One region of the Rossellomorea sp. LJF3 genome, then DNA from elsewhere that is predicted to be linked to it. Evidence: riboswitches for the same ligand, from Rfam matches in the RefSeq annotation. Region 1 holds a riboswitch; the other holds the start of a gene.
What was found. A riboswitch is a leader RNA that binds a small molecule or an ion and turns the genes downstream of it on or off. The one in region 1 is predicted to bind S-adenosylmethionine.
Positions count from the first base shown of each region.

Region 1 (4,433 bases):
CCAGTCGCATATTTATCTAATTTGAGAAGTACATGATTAGTGTTGATTGGAGCGGAAGAGGCTCAACTCACGCCCCGAGGAAAGCGAGCATCTGGAGCGGAAATCAACCAGCACGGTGCTGATAAGAACAGAAAAGTTTATGAAAACAGTGATTTTCTTTCTACAAACGAGGACATATTTCTTGGGAAATGTTTCGAATCCCATCGTTTTTTGACTGGTCATCACCCAATTTCTTACTGTTCGACAAATAAGATAAACTCATTCAAAACATGTCGAGAATGTCTAAAAGGGAAAAATGCCTATAAGTGGAATTGATACTATATAGAAGTTTCACTGGGAGGGTATTCATGCGAATATATTTAGAGGAATTAGTAGATCAGTGTCATTCAAGGTATCACTTACGACTCTTGTTTCCGGACAGCCCATTTATTCTTCAGTTTCGATGTGAAAAGGAACAATACGAAATCTCCATTTCAAACAGAGGTTGTGCTGTATTGACTGATGGCAGCAGGGAATCTCATTTTGTCATTGAGGGACAAGAAAAGGACATGCTATCCCTGCTTACAGGAGAAGATCGATTGTCACAACTGATCGAAAACGGCATCCTGGAGGTCAGGGGAGGATACCGCCAGCTATTATTTATAGAGTCCATCCTTTGGCTGACAAGGTCCAGGGTCAAGGAACCGGTCCAAGTTTAAAAAACGTGAGAAAAAAGAATTGACACATTTCTATTTTCGATGATAGAATCTCTCTTGTAGCGAATTTTCAGAGTCTTCAACAATTCAAAAAATTAAATAAATCGATACTTTACTCTTATTTAGAGAGGTGGAGGGACGTGCCCTATGAAGCCCGGCAACCGTCAATGAAAATTGAAATGGTGCCAATTCACTCAAAGCAATTGCTTTGAAAGATGAGAGAAAGGATAGTCCTATATATGATTATGCCTTTCTGCTTATCGCAGGAAGGCATTTTTTATTGTATACGTAAAGGCTGTGGGAATTGCAAGCGCAACTATAATTCTAATTATAAATGTCTCGTTTTACTCGGAAAGAAGGTGGAGACAGCATGATTACCATTTCAGATGTGAAAAAAATCTATCAATCAAAATCAGGAGCGATTTCAGCCGTCGATGGCGTCAACATCGACATTGGCCAAGGAGAAATTTTTGGAGTGATTGGCTATAGTGGGGCAGGTAAAAGTACGTTGATCAGGATGCTCAATGGACTTGAAGTTCCCACAAATGGAACCGTCAACGTGAATGGACAGATCGTTTCCCAAGTGAAAGGGAAAGATCTTCGGCAGGCGAGGCAGTCAATCGGGATGATCTTTCAGCATTTCAATCTCCTTTGGTCGCGTACAGTACTTGAAAATATCCAGTTTCCATTAGAAATCGCCGGAGTTTCTAAGAAGGAGAGAGTGCGAAGGGCCAATGAATTATTGGAGCTGGTGGGATTGGATGGGAGAGGAGACGCCTATCCATCCCAATTGAGCGGTGGACAGAAGCAGAGGGTCGGGATTGCGAGATCCCTTGCAAATAATCCAAACGTCCTTCTTTGTGACGAAGCCACCTCTGCTTTAGATCCGCAAACAACCGATTCCATCCTTGATTTATTGGTGGATATTAATAAACGTTTAGGTCTGACCATCGTCCTGATCACCCATGAAATGCATGTGATCAAAAAAATCTGTCATCGTGTGGCAGTCATGGAACAAGGGAAGGTGGTAGAGCTTGGGGATGTTCTTGAAGTGTTCAGAAACCCTAAAGAGCAGGTGACGAAGCGATTTGTGAGAGAAGTATCTCAAGTGGAAGAAACAGGGGAAACGATCGATCACCTATTGGCTCAGTATCCGAAAGGAAAAGTATTGAAATTCACCTTCGTTGGTGAATCGACTGAGCAACCGCTCATTACCAGCTTGATCCGAAGATTCGACCTGGATGTCAATATCCTTCAAGGACAGATTTCCCAAACGCAAAAAGGGGCTTATGGTACGCTATTCGTCCATCTTGACGGAAACGAAGAGACGATTCAGGCAGCCGTTGCCTTCGCTGAGAAACAGATGGTCAAAGTGGAGGTGATCGGAGGATGATAGAAAATATATTTCCGAATGTGGACTGGGAGAAGATGTGGGAAGCGACTGTTGAAACCCTTTATATGACGGGGATGTCAGTCCTGATTACCTTCATAGTAGGACTGATTCTTGGAATCCTGTTATTTCTTACATCCAAGGAGAATTTATGGGAAAACAAGCTTACTTATACGGTGACCAGTGCAGTGGTCAATGTATTCCGCTCGATTCCCTTCATTATCCTGATTGTATTACTGATTCCATTTACAAAATTTTTATTGGATACCATCCGTGGGGCGAACGCGGCCCTTCCTGCCCTGATCATCGGAGCAGCACCGTTTTATGCACGCATGGTGGAAATCGCATTAAGAGAAGTGAACAAAGGCGTCATTGAAGCGGCGAAAGCGATGGGAGCGAAGACAAGCACAATCATATGGAAAGTGCTTATTCCCGAATCTCTTCCGGCTTTGGTTTCAGGTATCACGGTAACAGCCATCGCCCTGGTGGGGTACACGGCAATGGCGGGTGTCATCGGTGCCGGGGGATTAGGAAACCTCGCTTACCTGGATGGTTTTCAACGGAGCAGGGAGGATGTAACCCTTGCCGCGACCATCATGATTTTAATCGTTGTATTCGCAATTCAAATCATTGGAGACTACTTCACAAATAAATTAGACAAACGATAAGAGGAGAGAAAACAGATGAAAAAATGGTTAGCAGGAATAGTAGCAGCAACAAGTATTTTTGGATTGGCAGCATGCGGGAGTGATTCCGGATCCGGAAGCAGTGGCGAGAAGGAATTAGTGGTAGGAGCGTCAAACGTTCCCCATGCGGAAATTCTTGAAAAAGTGAAACCGATTTTGGAAGATAAGGGAATCGACCTGCAAATTGAAACATATCAAGATTATATCCTTCCGAATAAAGACTTGGATAATGGTGATTTGGATGCGAACTACTTCCAAACCGTACCTTACATGGACTTGCAGATGAAAGAGAACGAATATGATTTCGTCAATGCAGGAGGAATTCATATCGAGCCAATCGGTGTATATTCCAAAAAGTATAAATCTCTCGAGGACCTTCCTGAAGGTGCCACGATCTTGATGAGTAATTCCGTATCCGATCATGGCCGCATCCTTACTTTATTAGAGAAAAAAGGTCTGATTACGTTAAAGGACGGAGTGGAAAATACACAGGCACAGCTGGAAGATATCAAAGAAAATCCAAAAAAACTGAAATTCGATTATGAGTACGAAGCGGCTCTCCTTCCGCAAATGTATGAAAATGAAGAAGGGGACGCAGTTGTGATCAACTCCAACTATGCCATAGATGCAGGGTTGAAACCCCTGGAGGACTCCATCGCCATCGAAGACAGCAACTCTCCGTACGTGAACGTAATTGCTGTGAATAAAGGTGACGAAAACAAAGAAGAAGTAAAGGAACTGGTCAAAGCCCTGCGCTCAAAAGAAATCCAGGACTTCATCAATGAAGAATGGGATGGAGCCGTTGTACCCGTAACGGAATAACATTAAGAAAAAGGTTGGGACAATAGTGTTATAACCAAAGAAAAATCCGGACGATTATTCGAATTCTGTGAAGGAAAAACGAAATTCGTTCGGATTTTTATGTTTATTAAAAGCATATAATAGGTATTTATACGATTCTAGCTGTTGATTGGAGTGCAAGACGAAGACTCCTACGGGAAAAGCGGAATAGGTGAGACCCCGCAGGAGCGTAGCGACGAGGAGGCTCGCCTTCCGCCCGAGGAAAGCGAAGTCTTGCACGGAAATCAACAGCGGTGCAACAAGTGATTCTAAATAACACCTAATAGATATTGTTCGTCTTTAAAGCGAATGGAGTTAGTTAAGTCCCAACCTCTTTCTTTCATCAAGTGACATCGGTAACTTTTTAACATATTCATTTCCAAATTGGCTCATACTATTTCCGATGAATCTATTTTCGAAATGGAGTTGGATGATATGCAGATGGAACCTAGAAACACAACCGAAGCAGCCCTTCATGATTATAAAATGGGACTTGGAATCTTCACTGAGAAAATGCCTGAGCTTGCAGAGCAATATAATACGTTTACAGAGCACTGCTTCAGAGAAGGAGTCCTTTCCAAAAAGGAAAAACAGTTGATTGCACTTGGAATCAGTCTTTATTCCCAGGATGAATATTGTATTATCTATCATACAAAAGGATGCCTGGATCAAGGATGTTCTGAAGAAGAAATCCTCGAAACCATCGGTGTAACAGCAGCATTCGGTGGAGGAGCGGTCATGAGTCAGGCTGTGACATTAGTACAGCAGTCGATTCAGGATTTGAATCAACTAAAGCAATGAGTGCTTAGAGAGGGAGAGATC
Region 1 covers NZ_JBANLY010000005.1:105,625-110,057, reverse strand. The annotation lists gene V8G47_RS07355 (SCP2 sterol-binding domain-containing protein) at 348-698, shown strand; SAM riboswitch class I at 811-917, shown strand; gene V8G47_RS07350 (methionine ABC transporter ATP-binding protein) at 1,066-2,088, shown strand; gene V8G47_RS07345 (methionine ABC transporter permease) at 2,085-2,753, shown strand; gene V8G47_RS07340 (MetQ/NlpA family ABC transporter substrate-binding protein) at 2,769-3,593, shown strand; gene V8G47_RS07335 (carboxymuconolactone decarboxylase family protein) at 4,047-4,412, shown strand.

Region 2 (4,433 bases), on a different contig from region 1:
TATCAATCTCCCTGAGGGACGTTTCTACCATTCTCGCAAAAAACGGAATGCCCGCTACCGAGAGTGATACGGATGCCGCTGTCGGTCCGATCGTTGTCCCGGTCAATAGTTTGGTTAAGGGTAAGAGTGCGACTAATAGAATAATGAATGGAACAGAACGGACCATGTTCACCACGAATCCGACGACTTTTTTAATGAAACTATTTTGCAGGAACAGTCCCTTGTCTGTGACGAATAGAAGAATCCCCAACGGCAGTCCCACTATGATCGCTACAGCCAGTGAAATCCCCACCATATACACCGTTTCAAAAAAGGCTTTATTCAATTCTGGCAATATAGAAGTCAATGAATCAGGCAGCATCCTCCAGCACCTCCAGGCTTTGCGTCTTCGCCGTGATATAACGGATCGCCGCTTCGATTTCATCAGCTGATCCTATCAGCTCCATAATGAAGATCCCGAGTGGGACATCCTGAATATATTCGATCTTGCCATGGAGGATATTCCCCCGCACCTTGTAGCGCTGAAACACCTCTGATACGACGCTTTCCTCGGCGATGGATCCTTTGAATTGAATCTTGATGAGCTTCCCTTTTCTCGATTCTACCAGGTGCTGCGGCAGTTCGAATTGGAGAATCGTTTCGATGAACTGCTTCGTCAAAGCCTGTTTTGGTTCGGCAAACAGATCATACACGGGACCTTCCTCCACGATCTTCCCTTCCTGCATCACGGCCATCCTGTCGCAGATTTCCTTCACCACTTCCATTTCGTGGGTGATGAGCACGATCGTCAAGCCCAGTTCCTTGTTGATTTTTTTCAAAAGTTTCAAGATCGATTTCGTTGTATTCGGATCGAGGGCCGACGTCGCTTCATCACACAGTAATACCGATGGGTTGTTGGCAAGCGCCCTTGCGATCCCGACTCTCTGCTTTTGTCCCCCGCTGAGCTGGGCCGGGTAGGCGTCGGCTTTGTCTGAGAGGCCGACCATCTCCAGGAGCTCGACGACCCTTGGTTTGATGTTCGCTTTCGGTACATGTGCCGCTTTCAGAGCAAAGGCGAGATTATCAAACACCGTCTTCGATTTGATCAGGTGAAAGTGCTGGAAGATCATGCTCGTTTTTTGCCGGGCAAGTCTTAACTCCTTGGATGTGAGCTTCGTAAAATCCTGTCCATCGATGATGATTTCCCCTGATGTCGGGGTTTCTAATAGATTCAGGCAGCGAATGAGTGAGCTCTTCCCCGCTCCGCTGTATCCAACGATCCCGAAGATCTCCCCTTTTTTGATGGTGACAGAGACGTTGTCGACACCGACCACCGTTTGCTTTTTCGTTTTGTACGTTTTTACTAGATTCCGAATCTCGATCAATGTGCACACCCCTTTTTCTCCAATAAAAAATGCCTCTTTCAACTGAAAGAAGCATCGCCTGTTTATCTCGACTTATCTCTCAGAATGAAATCATCCTGCAGGAATTAGCACCGTTCCAATACTGGAGGTTGCCGGACGTCATAGGGCCTGATCCCTCGGTCACTCTGGATAATTGAATGTATGTAATTTTCAAAAATTTATCTTATAGAGGATAATACTGGGTATGGGACGGGAAGTCAATAGTGGATTTCGGGAGTATTTTTATGTAAGCGTTATCTTTACTGCCGCAGCAACGAAAGATTTTTAACATACAAAAAAACGACCTCTCCCATGCAGGAAAGGTCAAGTTCTTCCACTCAGTCAACGACTTTTCACCGAATCCCTCTCTATCAGCTCCGTTGTGAGTTTGTAATACGAATCGACCTCTTCCTTCAAGAGCATCTGAAAGATCAGGTGAACGGCAAGCGCACCCGCTTCATATTTCGGCTGCCGCATGGTTGTCAGTGGCGGGGACACGTATTCTGACAGTTGGATGTCGTCAAAGCCAATGATGGAAATATCCCCTGGAACAGAAATGTTTTTTTCGTTCAGTGCCTGCAAGCCGCCGATGGCCATCTCATCGTTTGCATAGAAAATGGCCTGTGGGACATCCCGTTGCGCGATCAGCATTTTGGTCGCCTGGTAGCCCCCTTCTCGGGTGAAGCCCCCGGATACTTTCCATTTCGACTTATAGTCGATCCCGTGTTTGTCCAAAGCTTCACGGTAACCCTGGAAACGAAGCTCGTTATCATGGGAGTTGTAAGGTCCGCTGATAAACGCGATGTCACGGCTCCCACTCTCAATCAAGTGTTCCGTTGCCACGAACGCTCCGTGAACATTATCGACTTCGATCTGGGTGACGTAATCGCTTTTGAGGCTCCGGTCCAGGACCACGATCGGAAAGCCTTCCCTTGCCGATTCCAGGATGGTCCCGTCATCGATATTATGAGCAAGGATGATGACGCCATCGACCCTTTTTTCTTTTAAAAATTTCACGGCGGTGGACTGTGCTCCCCCGATGGAACTGCAGGCGATCAAATCATATCCGTTCGTGGAGGTCACATCCTGTACGCCCTTGATGAGTTCAGAATAGTAAGGTCCTGATAGATCGCTCAGGATCAAGGCGATGGTATTCGTGCTTGTCCGCTTCAAATCGGAAGCAAGCCCGTTTTTTTGGTAATTCAATTGTTTGGCTGCCGCTAACACTTTCTGTCGTGTTTCTTCACTGACTTTCTTACTGTTGTTCAAGGCATAAGAAGCGGTCGAAACAGCGACTCCGGAAAGCTTAGCCACATCTTTGATGGTTGCCATAAGTTCACATCCTATTGCTTCTATAAATGAAGGCATCCTTTTTGACTGATTTCTTCTGTTCATTATACATGAAAGCGCTTCAAGTATTGGGTTATTTTCCTAACAAATAGACAATCGCTTCATAGGGACGCAGGAAGTTGATGTCTGTCGGTCGATCACTGTTCTTCATCCCGATTTCTTCCCCTTGATAAATAAAGGGTGTGCCCTGCATCATGTGGAGGACCGTTGCAAGCATCTTGGCGGATTCGATCCGGTATTCCTGGTCGTTCCCCCCACCTGGATACGATACGGGACTGATCGTGATTATTCCAGTATAAACTGTACCATCCCTTCTGAAACAGGGATGTCTGCCACTCACTCAATACTCTTATTCATAAACCTTTTTCATTCAAAGAAATGTACCAGGTACATTCATATAGCACTGTACCTGGTACACTTCTACCATTCATTACTTGATGCCTGACATCGTAAACCCTTCGACGATGTATTTCTGGAAGAAGGAGAAGATGATGATGATCGGCACAACCATGAAGGCTGCACCCGCCATTTGCAGGCCGAAATTGTTGGCATATTGACCCTGCAGCAGGGAAAGCCCGACCGATAATGTGTAAAGACTTTCATCGTTGGCGATGATCAACGGCCATAAGAAACTGTTCCACGCACCGATAAACGTGAGGATCCCCTGCACGGCGAAGATCGGCTTGGCAATCGGTACGATCAAGCGGAAGAAAATATAGAATTCCCCTGCTCCGTCGAGTCTGGCTGCTTCGATCAGGTCAGTCGGGATCGTCGTCATGAACTGCCTGAATAAGAAAATACTGAAGGCCGCGGCCAGTCCCGGCAGCACAATCCCCGTCATCGTATTCGTCAGTCCCATTTCATTCAGGATCAAATAGACAGGGATCATCGTCACCTGTGCAGGAATCATCATCGTGGCTAGCACGATATAGAAGATTTTCTCCCTGCCTTTAAATTGATATTTCGCAAACCCATACCCGGCCATGGCATTAAAAAATAGGCCGACAAAGGAAAATAACACAATGACAAGCGTGTTCCGTAAATACACTCCGAAATTCATGCTTTCAAATAAATTCACGTAGTTTTCAAGCGTCGGATTTTCCGGTATCAAGCTTGGCGGTATTTGAAGCACTTCACTTTCAGGCTTGAACGAGCTTGAGATCATCCAAATGAATGGCACGGAAACAATGATTCCGCCGAGTGTCAGCAAGAGGATGATCACCAGCTTTTCTGCTTTACTTTTCGTCGTTTTGGTTTTCATATATTCAGCCCCGATACTGTATAGTTTCGTTCTTAATATTCTGTATCAGATTTTCTTAACTTAAATTGAAGAAGCGTGATGATAATGATGATGACAAACAGGATGAATGAGCCTGCGGCTGCATATCCAAATTCACTGAACTGGAATCCTCGTTGATAGATGAATAACGCCATTGAAATCGTTCCATCAAGTGGTCCACCGTTCGTCATGACGAATGGCTCCTCGAAGAACTGCAGCCATCCGATCAGCGTCGTGACCGTGACGAAAAACGTGGCGTAGCGCAGTAGCGGGATCGTCACATTCTTCAATACCTGCCAACGGTTCGCCCCATCCATCTCCGCCGCTTCGTAATAGGACTTTGGAATTCCCTGCAGGGCTGCAAGGAAAATGATCATATTGATCCCGATCCCTTTCCATACGGCTAACACAATCAACGATAA
Region 2 covers NZ_JBANLY010000007.1:43,180-47,612, reverse strand. The annotation lists gene V8G47_RS08950 (methionine ABC transporter permease) at 1-361, opposite strand, end outside; gene V8G47_RS08945 (methionine ABC transporter ATP-binding protein) at 351-1,364, opposite strand; SAM riboswitch class I at 1,434-1,539, opposite strand; gene V8G47_RS08940 (LacI family DNA-binding transcriptional regulator) at 1,725-2,714, opposite strand; partial or broken gene V8G47_RS08935 (alpha-amylase family glycosyl hydrolase) at 2,875-3,076, opposite strand; gene V8G47_RS08930 (carbohydrate ABC transporter permease) at 3,163-3,993, opposite strand; gene V8G47_RS08925 (carbohydrate ABC transporter permease) at 4,026-4,433, opposite strand, start outside.
Region 2: it holds a riboswitch for S-adenosylmethionine, as region 1 does, so the genes downstream of both, V8G47_RS08945 (methionine ABC transporter ATP-binding protein) here and V8G47_RS07350 (methionine ABC transporter ATP-binding protein) in region 1, are expected to answer to the same signal.